Regions from separate parts of the Desulfovibrio faecalis genome, predicted to be linked through region 1. Evidence: predicted binding sites of a transcription regulator. Region 1 holds the regulator's gene; each other region holds the start of a gene.

Region 1 (7,786 bases):
CAGGAATCGAACCTGTGGCCTACAACTTAGGAGGTTGTCGCTCTATCCAACTGAGCTACGAGCGCAATCCGGATTTTGTAGTAATTCTTTATGGTCATGTCAAGCTGGGCATGGCGCAGATGCTCTTACAGCCCAACTCCCCGGCTAGTTGCCGCCCCAAATGAGCAGTGCCAGCGCGCCCAGCGTGCCCACAAGCACGGCGTAGGCCTGACGCGTGCGCAACGACAGCACCGCCCCAAGCAGGGCCGCCACATACAGGGCCGACCACGTCACCGCCCGCAGGGCCGGTATGGCGTGATGTGCCGACAGCACCGCCAGCAGCATATAAATCAGCCCAAAGCACGCAACATACAACGCCGCCTGCCACAAGGCGCGGCACAGCCCGGCCCGCAGAATAACGCGCCCCGGCGATACTCCCCCGCTGCCGCTCCCCCACGCCACCACGGCATCCACCATCGGGTTCAGGCTGATGCGCTGGCGCTGTTCACACCAGCTCGCCGTGTAGGCCGCCATCATTGCAAGTATGAGCGGCAACAGCGCCATACCGGGCTGATCCAGCCCAAACTGTCTGCACAGGGGAAATACCAGCAGAAAGCTCAGGCTGCCATACGGCGGCACCACGCTGCCAAGCTCCAGAGCGTCAAGCCAGAGCAGTTCGATGATTATGCCAAGGGGGAGTGCCAGCGACCAGTCGCCGGTAAAAAAGCCCGCGAACAGGGCCAGACAGATGGGACGGTCTACAAGGCCAACGATGCAGGTTGAACGCGCAGCGCCAGCCAGGGCAAAAAAAAAGCGTAGGGAGCCCCAGCAGCGAATACATCAGAAAAGTTGGTCATTGGGGCCTCGAACTGTCTCTGTGGGAACGCAGCGAAAATCAAGCTGCACAAGATGATCCTGTATAACGTGCAGGTCTTCCCTGTCCTGTGCGGAAAGGGCCACATGGGGCAGCACCTGTAGCTTGTCCGGCGCGTAGTGCAGGTTGCCCATGTTCAGCACCTGCATGAGGATACCCGCGTCACAGGCGCGCCGCGCATCCTGACAATTGGCAAACAGCACAAAACAGTCATCGCCGCATGAATTGAGCGTGGCCGCCAGTTCCTTTACGCTGATGAAGTGGGTCATCACGCGCTGCGGCACTGCCAGTTCAATTATCTGCTGCCGCATTATGTCGTCTGCAAGTTCGTCGTTGGCTACCACCAGATGTCGCGCCCCTGTGTAGGGTAACCAGGCTTCGATGACCTGGCCGTGAACCAGGCGATTGTCCACGCGAAACCACATACTAGCTATCGGCTTTGTCACGGGCTTTGTTGCGCAGCATGCTGCCCGCAACCACAATACCTTTTGCCCCTGCCTCGCCAGCGATGCGGGCCACTTCTTCAAGCTCCTTGTCGCGCGAGGTAAACACCTTGAGCAGCATGGGCAGGTTCACGCCGGTAACAACCTCGACCTTGTGGGTTGCCAGCAGCGAAAGAGCAAGATTGGTGGGCGTGCCGCCAAACATATCGGTAAGAATAATGACGCCCGCGCCCTTGTCGAGCCGCTGGGTTGCGTCCGTAAGGCGGCGAACGGTTTCGGAAACCTCGTGCGCCACGTCAACACTGATGGAGCTGCAATCGCTCTGCTGCCCGAGTATGAATTCGGCGGTGCGCAGCATGGCCGAACCATAGTCGGCATGCGAAACCAGAATGATTCCAACCTGAGTCTTCTTGTTTTCGTCCGTCATGACAACCTCACGCAACAGAACGTGCCAGCTTTTTTAGCCAAGTTCAAGGTGCCGATGCTCCAGAAAAGCCGGATAATCAGCCTGCCGCAGCGCCTGTAAAATTTCTTCGGCCATTGCCACCGAGCGGTGGCGGCCGCCGGTACAGCCCACGGTCACGGTTATGCGGTAGCGGCCTTCGGCCTCCATGAGCGGCAGCATAAAAAACAGCAGATCAACCAGCTTGTCGCGGTATTCGCGGGCATGGGGCGAATTGAACACATAGTCGGCAACGGGTTTGTCCTTGCCGCTCATGGGCCGCAGCTCTTCCACAAAATAGGGATTTGCCAGAAAACGCAGGTCAAAAACCAGATCAGCCTCACGCGGCACACCATATTTGAAACCGAAAGAAATCACGTTGACCCTGATGGCCCGCAGCTTGCCCTTGTTGCCGCTCCAGCGCTTCTGAATGGCGCGCCTCAGGTCGTGGATGGAGAAACGCGAGGTGTCGATGACCAGATCAGCCATTTCACGCAGGGGGCGCAGACTGCTGCGCTCTGCCAGCAGCGCCGCCTCAAGGCCCATGCCCTCGCGCTCCAGCGGATGCGGGCGGCGGGTCGAAGCATAGCGGCGAATGAGTTCCTGATTGTTGGCCTCAAGAAAAAGCAGCATGGGGCGGATGTTTTTGCCCGCGAGCATGCTCAGGCAATCGTTGATATCTTCCACAAAATTGCTCTGGCGCAGATCCATACCCAGAGCAATACCCTTGAAGTGGCTCATGGAGGGGCGCGACATCATGTCCACCATTTCCATGACAAGGCTCACGGGCAGCCCATCGACCACAAAATGACCCATGTCTTCAAAAACCTTGAGCGCTGTGCTTTTGCCAGCGCCTGAAAGGCCCGTGACAATGCACACCTGCACATCCACGCCGGGAACGGGCGCGTCCGCATCAGGCTGTGCGGCAAGGGTGGAATCTGTGGCGGGTATCTGCGCGGAATCCTTCATGACATTCGCCTCTTCGGGGTCAGATCGCCGTTTGCAGCCGGGGTTGTACGCCACAGGCTTCTGACGGACGTTGCCAAATCCGCGCCGCGCTCAAGCCCAGGTGAGGGCCATTGCGCGGCAACCGGCAGGGGGTGCACCTGAGACGGGGGCGAGCCGTTGCCAGCCCGCCCCCTCATTATGAACGATTACAACACGGGGTCAATGAGGGCATAGCCGTTCACCTTGGTGCGGTATACCACATTGATGCGGTTGTTTTCTGCATTAAAGAACACCAGAAACTCGCTGCCGATGGAATCAAGCTGCATGAGCGCTTCATCCAGATGCAGGGGCTTGGTGGCGAGGCGGTCGGTGCCGTCAACGGGCTGCTGCACGTCGGCTTCGGCATCGAGGTTGTAGGTAAACACGTCCACATCCGTATTGCGGGCGTGCCGCCGCTGGGCCTTTACGCGGGCCACCTGGCGCTTGATCTGCGATTCAACCTTGTCTGTCACAAGGTCAATGGCGGCGTACATGTCCGAAGTCTGCTCCGTGGCGTTGATGTGCAGGCCTTCGCCCGTAACGGTCACTTCGCAGCGATGACGGAACTTGTCGACTGTCAGCACAACGACAACTTCAAGGCCAGAGGCCTTGCCAAAAAACCGTCCCAGCTTTTCCATGCGGCGACGGGCATACTTCTTCAGATGTTCGGAGGCTTCAAAGTTCTTGAAAGCAAATGAGATGTTCATAAGTTCCTCCTAAGTATTGAGCCACTCGACGGGGAATCAGAAATGCTCCTTGCGCCTTGACGAAGATGGAATATCAAGCGCCGTGCGGTATTTTGCCACCGTGCGCCGCGCAATATTGACCTTGAGACGCTCCTTGAGCATTTCGCCGATACGCTCATCGCTGAGGGGGGATCGGGTATCTTCCTCAGAGATGAATTTCTTGATCAGAGCCTTGACGCTTTCTGAGCCTACCTGGCTTCCGTCATCGAGTTCAAGGCCGCTGTTAAAGAAAAACTTCAATTCAAAGATGCCGTGGGGCGTTGCCACATACTTGTTGGTGGTAATGCGGCTCACCGTTGATTCGTGCATGCTGATGTCGTCAGCAATATCCTTGAGAATGAGCGGCGCGAGCTTGGTCACGCCGTCCTCAAAAAATGGCTGCTGGTGGCGCACAATGCTTTCCATAACCTTATAAAGCGTGCGCTGGCGCTGATACAGGCTCTTGATAAGCCATGAGGCGGAGCGGATCTTTTCTGCGCAGTAGTCCTTTTCCTTCTCAGAGCCGCCAATGTTCATCTGGCTCATGGCCGAAAGCTGCAACTGGGGCAGGCCGTCATCATTGAGCAAAATCACAAATTCGTCGCCCATCTTGTACACAAATACATCGGGGCTTACGTAGGTTGGCTCGCCGCCGCCAAAACTTGCGCCGGGCAATGGGTCAAGGCTCTGGATGATATCCAGATACTCCTTGAGCTCTTCCATATCGAGCTTGAACTTGCGCAGCAGGGGCTTGTAGCGCTTGGCCTCGAGGTCTTCGAGGTGCGATTCTACCAGCTCCACGAGGATTGGGTCGCGGGCGTAATTGAGGCTCTTGATCTGCACCATCAGGCATTCGCGCGCATCGCGCGCGGCAACGCCGATGGGATCAAAAAGCTGCACCCTCTCAAGCACGGGCAGCACGGCCTCGGGCGCGACCTGGGCCATTTCGGCCACTTCTTCAATGCTGGCTTGCAGGTACCCGGCGGAGGAGAGGTTGCCGATAATGACCTCGCCAATGGCCTTCTGCTCTTCTGTCAGCGACGAAAGGCGCAACTGCCAGAAAAGATGCCCCTCAAGGGTGGGCTTGGCCGCATATCGGGCTTCAAGAGGCGAAATTTCTTCGGCAAGTTCAAACTCGCGCGACTGCGATAGGCGGGGGGTGCTGGCAAACTCACCGAGGTAATCTTCCCAGTCGGCGTCCTTGGCCAGTTCCCTGTCGTACACTTCCTCCTTTGGGGCTTCGCGGCTTTCCTCGTGCTGCTCCTGGGAGGCATCGTCCGTAAGTGAAGATTCTTCGAGAAAGGGGTTTTCAAGCAGTTCCTGCTGCACAGTTTCCAGAAGTTCCACGCGTGAGAGTTGCAACAGCTTGATTGCCTGCTGCAATTGCGGGGTCATTACCAGTTGCTGTGACAGCTTAAGTTGCTGCCGTAGTTCCAGTGCCATGTGTGCTCTTTTGCATTAACTAGCCATAGGACTATAGACTTATCTGTTTACAAGTACTGTGCCACATCTGCAAAAATTATGCAATAGCTAACAGTTGCAAGATCAGGTTCGCGGTATCGCCAACCAGCAGCAAGGGCTGCCAGCGCCAAAAATCCAGATTTGGCGCAGCATTTGCGCCATTGAAAATAATCTGCGCACCAAAAAAGGGGAAGGCAATGCCCTCCCCTTTTTGCGCGATTTTGCGATACCCAAGCTTGGTGAAAATCAAAAAGCCTCGCTGCGTTAGAGCCGCAAATTACACCTTGGCGAACTTTTTCGCCGCTCCGATAAATTCGCGGAACAGCGGATGCGCGTTCATGGGCCGGGACTTGAATTCGGGATGGAACTGGCAGCCAAGGAACCAGGGGTGGTTCTTCAGCTCAATGATTTCCACAAGCGAATCGTCAGGGGCGGTGCCGCTGAAAACCATGCCCTTTTCGCCCAGCATTTCCTTGAAGGCATTGTTAAATTCGTAACGATGGCGGTGACGTTCATCAACCATGCCCTTCTTATAGGCCACAAAGGCCTTGGTATCGGGCTGCACCTTGCAGGGGTAGGAGCCAAGGCGCATGGTGCCGCCCTTGTCGCTGCCCGCGTCGCGTTTTTCAACGTTCTTGGTGCGGAAGTCGAACCACTCGGTCATAAGGTAGATGACCTTGTGATCAGAAAGCGGGTTGAATTCTTCCGAGTTGGCGTCATCAAGGTTTGCCACGTGGCGGGCAAATTCGATAACCGCGCACTGCATGCCAAGGCAGATGCCGAAGAAAGGAATGTTGTTTTCACGCGCATAACGGATGGCGGCAATCTTGCCTTCCACACCGCGATATCCAAAGCCGCCGGGCACAAGAATACCATGACAGCCCTTGAAGGATTCCGCACAGTTGCTTTCGTCCACATTCTCGGAATTGACGTAGCGCAGCTCCACTTCAACGCGGTTGGCAACGCCGCCGTGAATGAGGGCTTCGTGCAGGCTCTTGTAGGCTTCCTTGAGGTCAACGTACTTGCCCACAATGGCAATGGTGACCTTGCCCTTGGGGTTGGCGCAGTCGCTCACGAGCTTTTCCCAAGCTTCAAGGTGGGCATTGCGCGCGGGCAGGCGCAGCATGATGGCTACCTTCTGGTCAAAGCCTTCCTCATAGAACTTGAGCGGCACTTCATAAATATTGTTCACGTCCACCGAAGAGAACACGGCGTCCTGATCCACATTGCAGAACAGGGCGATCTTGCGGCGCAGTTCTTCGGGGATGCTCTGCTCGCAACGGCACAGAATAATGTCGGGCTGAATGCCGATGGAGAGCAGTTCCTTGACGCTGTGCTGGGTGGGCTTGGTTTTGTGCTCGCCAGCGCTGCGAAGGTAAGGCACAAGCGTAAGGTGGATGTTCAGGCAGTTGTCGCGTCCAAGGTCGGAACGCAACTGGCGGATGGCCTCAAGAAAGGGCAGGCCTTCAATGTCGCCCACCGTGCCGCCTATTTCGATAATGGCGACATCAGGCGCGTCTTCGCCTTCGGAAAGGGAGAGCACCACGCTCTTGATTTCATCAGTAATGTGCGGGATCACCTGCACCGTGGCGCCCAGGTAATCGCCGTGACGTTCCTTGGCGATAACGTGGTTGTAAATAGCGCCGGAAGTGGTGTTGTTCTTCCGCGACATGGGCACGTTAAGGTAACGTTCGTAGTGCCCGAGATCCAGATCCGTTTCCGCGCCGTCATCGGTAACAAATACCTCGCCGTGCTGGAACGGGTTCATGGTGCCGGGGTCAACATTGATGTAAGGATCAAGCTTCTGGATGGTTACCGTAAGCCCGCGCGTTTGCAGCAGCGCGCCCAAAGACGCAGCCGCGAGGCCCTTGCCTAACGACGACAGAACGCCGCCCGTCACAAAAATGTATTTAGTTTTCATGCACTTCCACCTGTACTTGGGTATGTTGAATAGTTCAACCAAACAGTCTTAACCCAAATTGAATTTTTTGGCTAGCATTGACTAAGTAAAACAAGCTAAGTAATGTGTTATTCCCTTTTCAGCGTGCGTGCCCACCACAAGCGGCCCGCGCGCCGGTCATCTGTTATGCCCGGCGCGGGTCAGCCAAGGTTTCCAAGGCAAAAGCACGTCCGGCGCACACCGCAAGGCATGGCCGGAATTATCCGCGTTGCAAAGCCAAGGAGGCTTCCCCCGCATGGGTACGGTCAACACACTGGTCATCACCGGCTACGGTACAAATTCGCACATGGAAACAGCCCACACGGCCCGTCTGGCCGGTGCCGACAAGGCCGATGTGGTGCATTTTTCCGATCTGGTGGCGGCCAAGGTTCGCCTTGCCGACTATCACTTTTTGATTTTCCCCGGCGGGTTTCTGGATGGCGACGATCTCGGCGCGGCCCAGGCTGCGGCCATGCGCTGGCGTTACCTCAAGGACGACGCGGGCGCGGCCCTGTTGCAGAGCTTGCGCGAGTTTTTGGATGAGGGCAAGCTGATTTTGGGCATCTGCAACGGTTTCCAGCTGCTGGTCAAACTGGGAGTGCTGCCGGCCCTTGGCGGTCAGCGCTTTGAGCGCCAGGTTTCACTGGGCAACAACGATTCCGCCCGCTTTGAAGACCGCTGGGTGCATCTGCTGCCCAATGCGGCAAGCCCCTGCGTGTTCACCAAAAACCTGCCCCTGCTCTCCATGCCCGTGCGCCACGGCGAAGGCAAGCTCGTTGCCCGCGATGCGGACTGCCTGCGCCGCCTGGAGGAAGAAAACCTCATTGCCCTGCAATACGCCGACCCTGCTACGGGCAAGCCCACACAGGAATATCCGCTCAACCCCAACGGCTCCACCCTTGCCATTGCGGGTCTGACCGACCCCACGGGCCGGGT
Region 2 (7,786 bases), 510 kb from region 1:
CCTGCACTCCGGGTTCGGGCATGGAATCCTGCATTATTTCGGGCGAGGCATTGGCAGAAGGAACTACGGCATCTGGCTGTGCGGCAACATCAACTGGCGCAGGTTCCTGCCCTTGCTCAAAAGATTCAGCGGCAGCAGCCACATCAACAGGCCCGGATGCGGGCAAAATTTCGTCATGAGCGAGGCCAGCGCCATCCTGACCGACAAAAGCGGCCTGCTCTGGCAGCGCACCTTGGGCCATATCTGGTGCAGATTCGGGCGCAAATTCCGGCCCGGATTCCGGCGAGGTATCAGCCGCCAGAGTTTCAGCAGAATGTTCTGCCAGATGTTCTGGCAACAGTTCCGGCTGGCCCATCGTATCGACAGGCTCAACGGGCAGTTCAGGCTCTGGCTCCACCACAGGTGCAGCCTCGGGCACGACTTGCGTCAGCCGCGCAGATTCACGCGCAGCGGTGGCGCTCACCTCTTCCCCCGCCTTTTCTTCCTCTGAGCGCGGCGGCAAGGTCAGATGCTCCAGAATGCCGTTGACCATTTCGCGGTAATGTTCGCGCAGATTTTCCACCGAACCGCTGACGCTCTCGGCCACAAGGCCGCCAGCCTCAACAGAAGGATCGCCGTTCACGATCCACTGGCTCAGTTCGGGCACACGCTCGCGGGCGGCCCGAAACAGGTCGCTCACGGTGTCTTCGTCATCGGGGTGCACGCGGATGCTCACGGTGGCGCGGTCTTCCAGCAATTGCAGGGAACCAAAGACCAGATTCTGCAAAATGCGCTGATGTTCTGCCTGCAAAATCCAGCCAGTTCCGGCCTCAACGGCCACGCGGGCCAGCTCGGCCAGTTCGTCGCGCCAGGCTTCACCAAGGCTGTGCCGCTGCGCCTCAAGAGCGCGCAGCATGTTGCCGAGCATCTGCCCCACATCGACGCGGAACTCCTTAAGCTCGGCCCCGGCCTGCTCCATGCCCGCCTGAAAGCCCTCATTATGCGCATTGCTGCGGATAAACTCGGCTTCTTCGCGCAGATCACGGGCCTTGCCGTGCTCGGCCTCGGCCTCGGCCAGTTCTGCCTGCGCCTGAGCCTTCAGCTCTTTCGCTTCGCGCGTGAACTGCTCCACGCGGGCCTGAGCCTCTGCCCCGGCCTCCTCCAGAACCTTCTGCCTTTCGGCATAGGCTGCGCCAAGAATTTCGCGCGCGCGTTGCTCGGCCCTGGCGCGCACCCGAGCAAGATAGTCCTCCTGCTGCTGGTGCTGGGCGCGTTCACGGAGCAAGGGTTCCTGCATGGCGTCAAGCTGCTGAGGTGTAGCCTCGCGCTCGCCCATGAAGATGGTGCCCCATTTTTTGCGCAACTGGTCTGACGCCATGCCGGGTTCCGATGGTTACAGATTCTGCGGCTGGCCGCTACACAAACACGTCGCCAGCGCCACGGCTGATGACAAGCTTGTTTTCGCCTTCAAGCCGCCGCACGATCTTGACGACATTCTGCTGGGCCGATTCCACGTCCGAGAGTTTGGCTGGCCCCATGAATTCCAGTTCTTCGCGAATCATGTTGCCCGCGCGTTCCGACATATTCTTGAAGAATTTTTCCTTGAGGTCGTCGCTGGCACCGCGCAGGGCCAGGGTAAGATCTTCGTTGGAAATTTCCTTCAGCATTTCGCGTACGCCACGGTCGTCAATATTCTTGCAGTCCTCAAAGACAAACATGAGGTTGCGGATATCTTCGGCCATCTGCGCGGAATCTTCTTCGATTTCGGAGAGCACTTCTTCTTCTGTGGCGCGGTCCACAGCATTGAGAATTTCTGCCACAGACTGCACGCCGCCCACTTTTTTGCCTTCCTTGCCGCCCATGGCGATAAGCTGGCTTGTGAGCACCTTGTCCACTTCCATGAGCATTTCTTCCGGCACGGCTTCAAGCCGCGCAAGGCGCATGAGCACCTCTGCGCGCACACCTGCGGGAAGGTTTGTCAATAAATTGGCGGCCTGATCCGGATGCAGATGACCAATGATCAAAGCCAGGGTTTGCGGATGCTCGTTGCGCAGAATCTGTGAAAGCAGCTTGGGGCTGACCGATTCCAGCTCGCGGAAGGGCGCGGGGCCGGTTTCAAGGCTCAGGGAGTCCATAACGTACTTGGCGGTTTCAGGATCAAGGTTTTTGACCAGCAGACGCTTCAGCGTGTCGCTGCCGCCCGTGATCATATCCACGCCTTCAACCAGCGATTCGTGGAACTCGCGCAGCACTTCTTCGACTGTTTCGCGCGGCACAGGCTCCAATTCCACGATAGCTCTGGAGATGTCGGCTATTTCCTGCCGGTCCATGCGTTTGAACACGTCAGCCGTGAATTTGTCGCCCATGGCGAGCAGCAGCACTGCAGTACGCTGTTTGCCGGTCAACTCCATCTCCCTACTCCTTCACCGAGATCCGCACGAGGCTGCTCGGGGTTGCTCATTCCTTGTCTGCAAGCCAGCGCTTGATAAGCCGCACGGCCTGATCCATATGCTGCTCGGTAATGTGGAAGAGCCGCATTTTCAATTCCTCAACGCGCTGATTGCTTTCTTTTTGCGCAAGGCGCAAGGCCTTGAGCTGCGAGAGCGTCGAGCTGCTTTCCGTCAATTGACGGTTTGATGCTTTAGGCGGTAGCTGTTTCATCGTTTTTCATCCAGCCGCGCACCAGCATCACCACCTGCTCCATATGATTATCAGAAAGGGTGAAAATGTGCGACTTCAAGGCTTCAATATCTTTGAAAACCAGTTCATCGTCTTCTTCGTCCGCGCCGATTTCATCATCTGCCTTGGAGGCCTCTTCAAGAGCCTCATACAGAGCCAGCTGTTCTTCGGCTGCGGGCAGGCCTTCAAGCCCCTCAATCATCTCACCGGCTTCAACCTTGGGCCGGATGAGGGCCAGAACCACAGGCCGCACCACAAGCATGAGGAACAAGAAGGCCAGCAGCGCGTTGAGCAGGGGCTTGCCCAGCCGTTCGGCATAATCGGCCAGCATTTCGGCAAAATTGGGATCCTTGGGCGGCTCGGAATCCGTAAACGGAGCGGAGCTTACTTCCAGAGCATCGCCACGGGCCTTGTCCAGACCCACGGCATTGGTAACAAGCTGGCGCACTCGCTCAAGGTCATCGGCCTTGCGCGGCACAAATGTCCACGCTCCGCTGGTCTTTTCATACGTCCCATCGATAAGGACTGCAACCGTCATGCGCTTTAAATCGCCCACATTGGATACGATTTGCTGCTCTTCCTTGTTAATTTCGTAGTTGGTGGTGCGGGTTTCGCGGCTGCCGTTCTGCTGTGAAACAGATCCGGCTATGCCATCACCACGAAAGTTGGCGTCCGGCGAGCCGCCCTCAAGATTCGAGCGGCCCTGCTGGGTTTCTTCACTGCGCTGCTCGCTGCGTACTGCGGTTTTTTCGGGGTCAAACAGTTCGCGGCGGATGGTGCGCTGGCTGAAATCCATATCCACGTTGACCTTGGCGATAACTCGGCCAGGGCCAAACATGGGCTGCAACATTTCTTCAATGCGGCGTTCAAGGTTGCGCTGCACCTGCTGGCGGTGTTCCATCTGGGTGGTGCTTGCACCGGCGAGGCTGTCTGATTCCGGCTGATACAGCACCTTGCCGCCATTGTCTGAAATGGAAACATGCGTTTTATCAAGCCCTTCCACAGCCATGAGCATCATGTTGAGGATGGCGTTGATTTCTTTCTGGTCAGGCTTGAGGTTGGGCCGCTTGAGCTTGAGCACAACCGAGGCAGAGGGGGACTGGCGTTCTTCCACAAACAGGCTGCGGTGCGGAATGACCAGATGCACGCGCGCGCTTTCCACATTGGGGAATTCGCTGATGGTGCGCGAAAGTTCACCCTGCAAGGCGCGGGTGTAGTTTATTTTCTGCACAAAGTCGGTTTGCCCTACCTTGACCTTGTCAAAAATTTCAAAACCAATGCCCTGCCCCACAAGACCGCCTTCGCCTGCAATCTTGATGCGTTCATCATACACAACTTCCTTGGGAACAAGAATGGTTTTTCCGTTGTCCGTAAGCTGATACATGACCTTGTCGGCCTGAAGCGACTTGATGACAACGCTGGCGTCTTCGGCGCTGAGGTTGGAATACAGCACTTTCAAGTCGGGCCGCGAGGCCCAGACAGAAAGGCCAATGGCCGCAGAGCTGATGAAGACAAATCCACCCAGAACCATCACGCGCTGCGCGACGCTCATTCGGGCCCAGACTGCCTTGATGGAATTGACAAGTTGCATAAGAAAAGCCGGCATATGGTTGCTCCTGCGAAGACGTGGCGTAATTCCGGCACGTTGGCCGGGCATATGCCCTGGCAAAGCAATTGCCATGCCACTTTTTAACACACTGCAATTACAGTATTTTTAAAAATTCCCGCCGACTCGTTCAAATTTGTGACACTGCGCCAGAAACGCCGAATCCCCCAGGGCAAAGCCAGTGGGGGATTCGGCGTTCAGGAGTATCACGCGCGGAAAGGAAAAGCTGGAATTTGAAAAATTATACCTGCCCGGGCGTATCGCAACGTAAATAAACGCGCCGCGCCAGGCTGGAACAGGTGCTCACGCAGTTTCCTAGAACTGCATGCGGGAAATTTCCTTATAGGCCTCAAGCACCTTGCCGCGCACGGCAGAGGTCAGCTTCATGGCCATGCTGGATTTCTGCATGGTGATCATGAGTTCGTGCACATTCTGGGTGCGGCCTGCGGCGAAATCTTCGATAGCCGTATTTTTAAAGTTGTCCAGTTCGTTAACCTTGTTGAGCGAACTTTTGATGGTGCCGGAAAAACTGTTCTGCGGCGTCACCGGCGTGTGCGCCTGCGTGGGATATTTGATAAAATCCGCTTGGGCGCCAAAATTTTCGCCCCGGTCAACGCTGTCACGCAAAAGGCTCTGGTCAAGAGTTTTGGCAAACTGGGTCTGGCCGCCGATGGAGCCGCCCTGCTGCAGGGTGCTCTGCACCTTGCTGAAATTCTGCACTGCCTCGCTGTACGCCCGCATGCCAACTGCCTGAATGCTCATAACAACCTCCGCGCTCCAAAAAAAACTTTTTTATGCTGCAACCGTGGTCATACCTTAGGGGCTGCTTCCAAATAAAAGATTTTGCGCCGATGACAAAGTAAAGCAGTGTTTTTTTTACGACAGGAGTGGACGCTTTCTGTCCATGCCTGGAGTAAAAAATGCTGGATGACGCAGTGATCGACCACAATAATTATTTAGTAACAGACCCTAGCGGCCAATATCCAACGCCTTGATAAACATGCCCTTGACGGCATCCACCGTAGTGACGTTGGCCTCATAGTTGCGCTGGGCAGTCATGAGGTTGGCCATTTCCTCAACCACGTTGATATCGGGGTACATGACGTAGCCTTCCGCATTGGCGTCAGGGTTGCCTGGTTCGTACACCCGCTTGAAGGGTCGGTTGTCCATGGTCACGGCAGAAACACGCACGCCCTGGACCGCCCTGTCGAGGGCCGAGCGCATGTGGATGGAAAAAGGATCATCCACATCAGCCGTTTGCTGCACCACGCTACGCCGACGGTACGGCCCGCCCTGGGGCGTGCGCGTTGTCTTGGCGTTGGCAAGGTTCATCGAAATGGTGTTGATGCGGGTGCGGTCGGCTGCAAGGCCGGACGCGCTGATATCAAATGCCGTCATGAAGTCCATGGCTTCCTCCTACACTGTCCGCTGCCGGGGTTCTTATGCCGCGTATGGAAGCGGCGCGGCTGCGGGCAAAAATCAGGACTGCTTGCCATCCTGGATGATGTTGTTCAGTCCTTCAAAAGACTTGCTCATCACTTGGGTAAGCGCTGTGTACTGCAACTGGTTCTTGGCATGCTTGGCCATTTCTTTATCAATATTCACGCGGTCCTCGCCGTGAACAACACGCGGCTTGATCGCCATATCCCATTCCGGCCCAAAAGAATCAGGCCTGAAAGCCGTGGGCATGTGAGAAGATTCCGTGCGGGTCATCTCCCCTCTTGCGTCAAGACCAAGGGCCGATTGCAGCTCTTTTTCAAAAGACAGTTCGCGCGGCTTGTAGTTGGGCGTCTCCACGTTGGCGATATTGCCCGAGATGACGTTCTGCCGCTGCAACTGCATATCCATGACCTTGCCCACAAGGCCTATCTGCATATTGAACATTGATTTCATACTACGTACCCCCGTGGTTCACGGAAATCTGCTTGCCAAGCCTTTAGCAACAAGCGTTCCACAGCATAAAAATCACGTAATTAAAGCATGTTAAAAAAAAGAACGGGCAGAGGGTCGGTATTTTGACAGATGCAGGCAGTTCCGCCAGGCCAGACCGCAAGCGCAAAAAAAAACCGCCCGTAAATCCGGGCGGGGTCAATCTGCGGGAATGGACGAACTGCGGCTTACAGTTTCATCTGTGCGTCGGTTACGCCCAGAGCGCGCAACTGCAAATAGATGCGGGCGCAGGCCTCCGCATCCGAACCGGCATGGTGGTGGTTCAGCGCTATGCCAAAGTAGGCACTCACGCTGCTGAGCTTTTTGGAGGCAAGCGGCAAACTGCGGCGGGAGCCTTTGAGCGTGCACAAAAAAGGCGCACGGGGTTCCTGTACTCCCACTGCATGGCAACTTGCGGCAAGCACACGCTTGTCAAAGGAGGCATTGTGCGCAAGCAGGCTGCCCGCCCCTTCAACAAAGGCCTCTATCTGCGGCCACAGTTCGGCAAAAGTGGGCGCATCCTTCAGCATGGGCCAGGTCAAACCGTGGATCTCGGTAAACATCACGCGCGATGACGGCGGCCTGATGAGACTGTAAAAAACATCGGTCACACTGCCCTGCTCAATACGAGCAAGGCCCACGGCGCAAGCGCTGTGGGCCGAGTAACCGGACGTTTCAAAATCAATAGCTACACTACGGCTCAAATCTGTAGAAACCACACTTACTCTTTTGCGGCTTTGTGGGCGGCTTCGGCCAAACGCGCCTTGATATAGTCGCGCATGACGGCATCGTCGTCCTCGAGGTTAAAGCAACGGGCATCTTCGCCCATGAGGCCGCCGGGCACAAAGTCGCCCTTTTCGCCAGGGTCAGAGACCATTTCGTCATAAAAACAAATGGAAAGCCAGCGGCTTGCCGGTTCATCATCCACCACATCCAGCAGCACAAAAAGTACACGTTCGGTCTGCACGCTGTGGCGCGCGCGCAGGGAATAACTTACGCCGGGCCGAGCCTTGAAGGTAAAGGAAATGTTGCTGTGCGCGGCCAGAAAATCCATGTATTCCGTAAATGATTTCTTGATGTTAAGCGGGTCATCCTGCCAGGAATCAAGAAATTTACGCAGTTCTTCGGAACCTGTAACTTCCATACGCGCTCCTTTTATGGGTTACGGCGGCGTGTCAGCGGGTCCATTGCCAGGGGGGGGTGCCAATGTTCAACCCCCAAATGCCACGCCTGTCCAATACCGCCTGATGTTCCTGAATAAGCCAGCGGCGGCAAAAAATGGCCCTGCACTTCTGCCTGTCCACCCAGGCCAGACCTTCCATCACCAGCTTGTAGTTGACGGAATCACCGCCCACCTGCACAAGTGCGGTAATGGGGCCAGCTTCGAGCTGCCCCACGTCTTCAACGTCCACTTTGGCTCCCTTGGGCATCATGCGCTGCAAATAGGCCAGCGCCTGAGGCCCGTAAGGCTGCCTGAGACTGGGAGCTTCAATGCCGTAAAAAACCAGCACCTTCTCAGGTTCTTCACTGTCTTTCTTGGTGCTGACTGAAATGGTATTGCCGTCTTCCACTCTTACCACATACGCATTCCAC
Region 3 (7,786 bases), 2.3 Mb from region 1:
TTGAGAAGCTGGCGGCAGAACTGCGGATTGATGACGGCCTTCTTGGGGATGGCCTGCGGAAAGGCAATGGTGATGGCCGTGGTGTTGCCCGTCAGTTCATTGAAGGTGTCGGGCGTTTTCTTGGCCGGGCATTTTTCGGTGCAGGCGCCGCAGCCCGTGCACAGGCTCCAGTCCACATAGGTGGTGCGCTTGCGGATTTTAACTGTAAAGTTGCCCACATAGCCCGAAATGTCTTCCACTTCGGAATAGGCGTAGAGCGTAATGTTGGAGTGCTGGGCCACGTCCACCATCTTGGGGCCGAGAATACAGGCCGAGCAGTCAACGGTGGGGAAGGTTTTGTCCAGCTTTGCCATCTTGCCGCCGATGGTCGCATCGCGTTCCACCAGCACCACCTGAATGCCGCCGTCGGCGCAGTCAAGCGCGGCCTGAATGCCAGCCACGCCGCCGCCGATGACAAGCACGCGCTTGTTGACGTCAAAGCTCTTGGCCAGCAGGGGCTTGTTGTTGCGCAGTTTTTCCACCGCAAGCTGCACCAGTTCGGCAGCCTTGTTGGTGTTGGCTTCCATGTCTTTGCCGATCCACGAAACATGCTCGCGGATGTTGGCCATTTCAAGCATGTAGCGGTTCAGCCCCGCGCGTTCCACTGTGCGGCGGAAGGTGGGTTCGTGCATGCGCGGCGAGCAGGAGGCAACGACCACGCCGTCAAGCTTGTGCTCGTGGATGGCAGCCTCAATGGCCGCCTGCCCTGGTTCGGCGCAGGTGTACATGGGGTCGTCGGCATAGACCACGTCCGGATAGGTGCGGGCAATGGCCGCCACCTGGGCGCAGTCGACGGTTCCGGCGATGTTGCTGCCGCAGTGGCAGATAAAGACGCCTATTCTCATTACCTGCCTCCTTCAGCGGCCTTGGCCTTCTGCTCTGCGGGTTTGGCCGCTTCTTCGCGGCGCAGCTCGCCCAGTTTGCGGATAAGGCCGTTGGCGCTGACGCACAGCTTGTTCAGGCCCAGTTCTTCTTCCGGCAGATCAAAGGCAATGCCCATCATCTGGGTGAAGTAGAGCACCGGCATACGGAACTTGGTGTCCATGGCCGCGCTGGCCTGATCCTGGCGCAGGTCAAGGTTCATCTGGCAGAGAGGACAGGCCACTACGATGGCGTCCGCGCCGAGGCGGGTTGCCAGCTCAAGGATGCGCCCCGAGTTTTTGGCTGTCATGGGGCGCTCGGGAATACCGAAGGACGCGCCGCAGCAGGCTGTCTTGAGCGGAAAATCAAGCATCTCCGCGCCGCAGGCAGACATCATTTCTTCCATGAGCGTGGGATTTTCGGGGTCGCCAAAGTTCATCACTTCCGCCGGGCGGCTCATGAGGCAGCCGTAGTAGGCCACGAGCTTGAGCCCCTTGAGGCTCTGGCGCACGCGGGCGGCGATGGCGTCCATGTCCATCTGTCCGGCAATGCCCTGCATGACAGAGGTGACCGGCGGAAACTGCTTGGCGGAGGGGCCGTCCAGCAGCTCGTCAACGCGGCTGCGGAAGGCGGGATTTTCCATGCGCTTGGCAGCCATGCGCAGGTTGGAAAGGCAGCTGGGGCATGGGGTAAGCAGAACTTCAGCTTTTTGCTGGGCGGCAATATCAAGATTGCGCACGCACAGGGCGGCGGAAAGTTCCGTATCCACGGCATGGGCCGGGGTGGAGCCGCAGCAGTTCCAGTCGGGAATATCCACAAGTCTCATGTCCAGGGCTTTGCACACAGCCTGAGTGGACATTTCGTAATCTTTTGAAGAACCCCTGGCGGAGCAGCCGGGGTAGTAGGCAAAATTCATGGGCGCACCCCCTCGCGCTTGGCGCGTTCCTTGTAGCGCGTAAAGATACGGGTAACCGGCCCTGCCCCGCCCGGCAGAATGTGGGGCTTGAGTCCCAGCTTGCCCTTTTTGAGGGCTTCGGGCGCAAGGTCAACATCGGTAAACACGCGGAGCGAGCGCATCATGTAGAGTGCCATGGTGCCGATTTCGTGGGTGCGGCCAAAGGTGCGCACCGTATCCAGGAAGGAAAACCAGAATTTCTCCACCTTGGGAACGGCCACGCGGCCTTCCTTGCGGGCCATGTGGCGCAGGGTCTCCATGACTCCGGCCACATCGATGTTGTTGGGACACCGTTGGCTACAGGTGGAACAGGACAGGCACATCCAGATGGAGCGCGAATCAAGAACCGCGTCCTTCAAGCCCAACTGTACCGCCCGCATGATCTGGTTGACCTGCATGTCGTAAACGAACCCTGCGGGACAGCCGGCAGTACAATTGCCGCACTGATAGCAGGTGGACACTTTTTGCCCGCTGTGCGCATCCACTTCCTCCGTAAAGGCGGGGTCGCGCAGGCGGTTCAGGTTAATGGCTTCGTTCATGGGAACTCTCTGGTTAGAAGCTGATGGGGTGCCGCTGTGACAAGACTATCTACAACGCTACAGCAGAAAAAGTCAAAAATCTAGGCTCACACCCCAGCAAATTATATACTGCGTCTTTACTACGCTTTGGCTGCGGCTTTAGCCGCCAGCGATTGCGCGGCTCGCAGCCCGAGAAGATAACTCTCAACGCCGAATCCGCATACGCTGCCCGCGCACACTGGCGACAGCACAGAATGGTGCCGGAACGCCTCGCGCGCGTGAACATTGGACATGTGAACCTCCACTACGGGCACAGGCAGAATGGCCAGGGAGTCAGCAATGGCATAACTGTAGTGCGTCCATGCGCCCGCATTGATGACCACTGCGTCAACACCCTCACCAAGCGCCTGGTGGATGCGCTCCACCATCAGGCCCTCGTGGTTGGTCTGAAAGCATTCCACGGTTGCGCCCAATTCCTGAGCAAGCGATTGCAGCGCTGCGTCAATGTCCGCCAGGGTGGCCGTGCCATACTGTGAGGGGTCGCGCTTGCCAAACATGTTCAAATTGACGCCGTGCAGCACCAGAATTCGCATGGAAGCCTCGCTTTTCATGTCGGTTTATTGGGGCTGTTGCCCAAGGGCGTCCTCAAGGGCGCGGCGTGATTCGGGCGGCAGCCCCTGCCCCGTCCAGAGGCGGAACTGCGCGTCGCCCTGACCAAAAAACATTTCAAGGCCCGATATGCAGCAACGCCCAGCAGCGCGGGCCTCGCGCAGAAAACGGGTTTCGAGGGGGTTGTACACAATATCGTAGGCAAGGGGTGTTGCCTTGGCAGCACCGTTGGCGGGAAGTGACCCCGCCAGCGAGAAATCGTAGGGGGTATCATCTTCCGCCTTGCCGCGCATGCCAAGGGGGGTGGTGTTGACCACCAGCATGGTCGGAGGCTCGTGACGGTCTTTCCACAGCAGGGGCGTAAGGCCGAATTCTTCGGCCAGCGGCAGGTGCGATTTATCGGAAGGCGTGGCCACAAAGATTCTGGCAGGGCGCTTTGCATTGTCCGGCGCGGCAAGGCCTGCGGCAACGGCCCGGGCAGCGCCGCCCGCACCAAGCAGCAGCACGTCCGCCCCGCCAAGAGGCATATCTGCGAGCGGAGCCATGAATCCGGCCACATCGGTGTTTTCGCCGCAAAGGCGGTCACCCTTCCAGTAGATGGTATTGGCTGCGCCCACCTGCCGTGCAAGGGGGCTGACTTCGTCCAGCAGGGGCAAAAGACCAACCTTATGCGGGATGGTTACGGAGCAGCCGCGAATATCAAGCAGGCGAACACTTTCCACAAAGGCGGGCAGTTTTTCGGGTGGCACTTCCCATTTCTGGTACAGTGCGTTGATGCCCAGGGTCTGGAAGCCCGTGTTGTGCAACAGGGGCGAAAGGGTCTGGGCCAGCGGCCAACCGGTGACGCCATAGAGAGCGGTACCATTGGTGGGGGATGCTGCGACGCTCATGCGGGGTGCTCTCCTGCGGGAAAATGCGAAAAAAGTGTTTCTTTACAGGGTGATCTACATCAGGAAGCAACACTGTACCCTATGGGGAGGTACGGAGCAATGCTCCGGAGCAAGGATTGCCCGGATAGTCCAAGTGTTTGAGTATGGTTTGCGTTTGCCAGTTTTGCAGCGGTATCTTGCCAGAAATACAAAAGGCCCCGGTTATGCCGGGGCCGGAATATCATGACACCAAGGAAGGGTCTGCGCCCATGCAATGACTACCGTTTGAGTTCCATGGCCTTTTGCAACATCTGATCTGCCGTGGTCACAACCTTGCTGTTGGACTGAAAGCCGCGCTGGTTGACAATCATGTTGACCATTTCCTGGGACATGTCCACATTGGAATGTTCAATGTTGTACGCGTTTATCTTGCCGTAGTTTTCCGTACCCGCAACGCCCATTTCCATACTGCCGGAATCTTCTGTGGCGGAAAAGAGGTTGTTGCCCTCGCGGCGCAGGCCGTCTTCGCTGGTGAAACGGCATACAGGAATCTGCCAGAGATTCATGCTTTCGCTGTTGGAATACTTGCCCACCACCGTACCATCGGCGTTGATGCTGATGCTGTTCAGTGAGCCTTCGGCGTAGCCATCCTGGGTGCGTGTGCGCGTCACAGGAGAGGAAGATGTGTAGTTGGTTGTGGCATCCGCAGCGCGGGTATAGGCGTTGCCCATACTCGCCAGTGCCGTGGGGTCTGTACCCACGCTGGCAGCATTTCCAGGACTGTTTTGCCAGCCGCTCTTGGCGGTGATGCCAAGATTCACCGTGACAGGCGCACCGTCGACAGTCATCTGGGGTATGCCGTCCTTGGAAAGTGCGGCCGCGTTCCAGTCCGCAAGGTTTGTACTGCCCGCAGTGGATGGGGTGTAGGCCGACATTCCGGTAACTTCGCCCTTGGCATTGAAGCTGAGGGTGCCCGCCATCAGGGGCTGGGCCTTGCCGCCATTGGCATCGGCATCCGATGCAATGAGATACTCCACAGTGGTTCCGGAGCCTGTGGATGGTGCGCCGTCAAAATAGATGGTGGCCGAGTGGGCCGTGCCGTCGGTGCCGTACAGGGTAATGCTCTGCCCGTATCCGTAGCTGGAACTGGCCAACGGTGGATCATTGGCGGCATTATACTGACCGACAAGGCTGAAATAGGGATTTGCAGGGTCACTGGAAGTGTCTTTGGACTGTCCCACATTAAAGCGCATATCAACAGCCGTGGTGGCCTTGGCGGGCATCTTGGCGAATTTGTCAATGGTGACCTGCGCCAGACCGCCCTTGGTGCCGTCCTCCGCGTACTTGTATCCCATGAGGGCCATGCCCGCCGGTGTGCGCAGAACACCCTGATTGTCGGGGCGGAAGTCGCCCGCGCGGGTGTAATACTGTTCGCCGGTTTTGTCCGTTACCTGAAAGAAGCCTTTGCCGCTGATGGCCATATCCGTAACGGTATTGGAAGACTCAAGAGCCCCCTGGTTGTACCGTGTGAGCACTGCGTCCAGCTGTACGCCCTGACCTACCTGTCCAAGGGCAACCTTGGAGTCTGTCTGCGCATCCCACCAGTCGCCTATGCCCCCCTGCTGCGCGTAAAAAACGTCAGAAAACAGAGCTGTTTGCTGCTTGTACCCGATGGTGCTCACATTGGCGATGTTGTTTGAGATAACGTTCATGCCGCTACTCAACGTTTTCATGCCCGTGGCGCCGATAAACAATGACGAGTTCATGCTCTGCCTCCTGTCGGGGGGAATAATTTTCCCGTGCCCGGAAACGATACCCCAAACGGCAAGACGTTTCTGTTGTGAAAACGTATGCTGTTGCGCCGCCCGTGTGCGCGGCGCGCCTTGCCTGCGGCGCGTACGTCGCGCATCCGGCTAGGCAAAGAAAAAGGGCGGGGAGGAAAAATCTTCCTCTCCGCCCTGAATAGAAGCAGAATCCGTGCCAGCCGTAATGCTGCTTGCGCTACAGCAGCGCGCTATTTTTGCAGCGGCAGGCCTTGTTTCTGCCAGCCCGTGATGCCTTCATTCATGTGAAGGATATTGGTTATCCCTTCTTTTTCCATGGCGTCGTAGGCTCCGGCAGAGCGGTTGCCCGTGCGGCAATAGAGCAGCACCGGCTTGTCCTTGGGCAGGCCAAGTATCTGCGAATCAAAGGATGCGCCGAAAAAGTCCATGTTGACAGCGCCTGCAAGGTGCCCCTCGCGGAATTCCGCCGGGGTGCGCACATCAACAATGGTCAGCCCCTGTGGAGGATTCTGCAACAGGCTTGCGGCGTCCTTCACGCTGATATCCTTGGCGGAAACCTGAACGGCAGCCAGCAGGAGGAAGCATGCGAGCGTCGACATCAGGCCGTAAAGCCTGCCGCGCGGTGGCGTTGCGGAGAGGGGGTGCGTCATTTCTGCTACCTGTGGTGGTTTGAGATCGGTCTGTAGGCCTGCCTGCGATGCTATTTTACGGAGGCGCGGGCCTTGGCAAAGCCGTCGGCAGCCTTGCGGATCACTTCTTCGCCCACGCAGAATGCCAGGCGGAAGTAGCCGGGGCAGCCAAAGCCGGAGCCGGGAACCGCCAGCACGCGTTCTTCGACCAGCCTGTTCACAAAGGCCACATCGTCCCCGCCGGGAGCCTTGGGGAAGAAATAGAACGCGCCTGCAGGCATCTGGAATTCGTATCCGGCGTTTTTGAGCACCTCGGCCATGGCCTTGCGACGGGCGGCGTAGACGTCCAGGTCAACCTGGCTGCCCAAGGCGGCGGCCATGATGTGTTGGCCTACAACGGGCGGGTTCACAAAGCCGAGAATTCGGTTGGTGAGCGTGAGAGCGGCCATGAGCTCGGCCTTTTCGTGCAACAGAGGTGAAACGGCGGCAAAGCCCACGCGTTCGCCGGGCAGCGAAAGATTTTTGGAGAAAGAGCTGATGACCACGGCGTAAGGATAAAGCGGCAGCACCGAAGGCACTTCCGCACCGTCATAGGCAAGGAAGCGGTACGGTTCATCGGCCACAAGCCAGATGGGCTTGCCGTATTCCTGACTCTTGTTTTCCAGCAGCTCGGTCAGTGCCTTGAGGTCTTTGCGGCTGTAAATCACACCGGTGGGATTGTTGGGCGAGTTGATGAGCACCACGCGCGTTTTGGGGCTGATGGCTTCTTCAAGCGCGGCAAGGTCGGGCGCAAAGGTGTCAGCCTTGCTCATGACAGTGCGGAATGTGCCGCCGTGGTTGGCTACATAGAAGCCGTATTCCACAAAGTAGGGCGCAAAGCCCAGCATTTCTTCGCCGGGATTGATGACCGCGCGCAAAAAGGCGTTGAGTACGCCGGCAGCGCCGCAGCCCAGCAGCACATCATTGGCGGTGAGCGCCACGCCTTGTTCCTTGCTGAGGTGGGCGGCCAGTTTTTCCCGCGCCCATACAAAGCCGCCGTTGGGCATGTAGCCAAAGGCAAAAGGTTCGCCAGCGTGTTCTGTAAAGGAACGCAAACCGTCCACAACGGCGGGGGGTGCTGGCAGGTCGGGGTTGCCCAGGCTGAAGTCATACACGTTATCCGCTCCAAAACGGGCCTTGAGCTGGCCTCCGGCCTCGAACATGCGGCGGATCCACGAAGAGTGTTCCAGATACCCCGTAACGCTGTCTGCAAGAATGGACATATACTGCTCCCACTGGTTGTTGTATTCGACCTGACTATTGGTTATGCTTCCAAAAGCCGCATAAAGCAATTGTCATTTGGAGGCCCTGATGCGTTTTGAAATTTTAGGCAAAGCCCGGCGTGCGCTCTTCCCTGTGCTGTTCGCGGCAGTCCTGCTGCCCGCTTGCGCCTCCAAGGAGACGCAGGAAATTCCAGACGGCATGGCCGTTACCGTTACCTTGCGCGAAGTTCACCGCTGTTCCCGGATATCGCCTGAAATTC

Evidence for each region. The regulator sigma-54, encoded in region 1, starts transcription at its own class of promoters, with help from an activator protein. The targets are predictions, from matches to a motif close to CTGGCACGGNNNNTGCTT.
Region 2: a site for sigma-54 is predicted at 6,202-6,219, ahead of flgB (flagellar basal body rod protein FlgB). Genes of this name have one in related genera too.
Region 3: a site for sigma-54 is predicted at 5,818-5,835, ahead of ACUZ79_RS00310 (flagellar hook protein FlgE). Genes of this name have one in related genera too.

Annotation. Positions count from the first base shown of each region.
Region 1 covers NZ_JBRBQR010000001.1:2,353,027-2,360,812, forward strand. Annotated here, with positions in the region: tRNA gene ACUZ79_RS10330 (tRNA-Arg) at 1-65, opposite strand, end outside; gene ACUZ79_RS10335 (hypothetical protein) at 145-621, opposite strand; gene ACUZ79_RS10340 (PTS sugar transporter subunit IIB) at 820-1,278, opposite strand; gene ACUZ79_RS10345 (PTS sugar transporter subunit IIA) at 1,280-1,723, opposite strand; gene rapZ (RNase adapter RapZ) at 1,757-2,707, opposite strand; gene hpf (ribosome hibernation-promoting factor, HPF/YfiA family) at 2,893-3,432, opposite strand; gene rpoN (RNA polymerase factor sigma-54) at 3,469-4,893, opposite strand; gene ACUZ79_RS10365 (hypothetical protein) at 4,970-5,161, opposite strand; gene ACUZ79_RS10370 (CTP synthase) at 5,189-6,832, opposite strand; gene ACUZ79_RS10375 (phosphoribosylformylglycinamidine synthase subunit PurQ) at 7,107-7,786, shown strand, end outside.
Region 2 covers NZ_JBRBQR010000001.1:1,844,007-1,851,792, reverse strand. Annotated here, with positions in the region: gene ACUZ79_RS08290 (FliH/SctL family protein) at 1-1,357, opposite strand, end outside; gene fliG (flagellar motor switch protein FliG) at 1,395-2,390, opposite strand; gene ACUZ79_RS08280 (flagellar M-ring protein FliF) at 2,437-2,640, opposite strand; gene fliF (flagellar basal-body MS-ring/collar protein FliF) at 2,621-4,264, opposite strand; gene fliE (flagellar hook-basal body complex protein FliE) at 4,580-5,026, opposite strand; gene flgC (flagellar basal body rod protein FlgC) at 5,234-5,671, opposite strand; gene flgB (flagellar basal body rod protein FlgB) at 5,744-6,157, opposite strand; gene ACUZ79_RS08255 (3'-5' exonuclease) at 6,382-6,912, opposite strand; gene ACUZ79_RS08250 (hypothetical protein) at 6,915-7,337, opposite strand; gene ACUZ79_RS08245 (thermonuclease family protein) at 7,369-7,786, opposite strand, start outside.
Region 3 covers NZ_JBRBQR010000001.1:77,697-85,482, reverse strand. Annotated here, with positions in the region: gene ACUZ79_RS00335 (CoB--CoM heterodisulfide reductase iron-sulfur subunit A family protein) at 1-884, opposite strand, end outside; gene ACUZ79_RS00330 (CoB--CoM heterodisulfide reductase iron-sulfur subunit B family protein) at 884-1,816, opposite strand; gene ACUZ79_RS00325 (4Fe-4S dicluster domain-containing protein) at 1,813-2,394, opposite strand; gene aroQ (type II 3-dehydroquinate dehydratase) at 2,514-2,966, opposite strand; gene ACUZ79_RS00315 (shikimate dehydrogenase family protein) at 2,991-3,872, opposite strand; gene ACUZ79_RS00310 (flagellar hook protein FlgE) at 4,130-5,617, opposite strand; gene ACUZ79_RS00305 (rhodanese-like domain-containing protein) at 5,866-6,285, opposite strand; gene ACUZ79_RS00300 (pyridoxal phosphate-dependent aminotransferase) at 6,336-7,526, opposite strand; gene ACUZ79_RS00295 (MbtF) at 7,615-7,786, shown strand, end outside.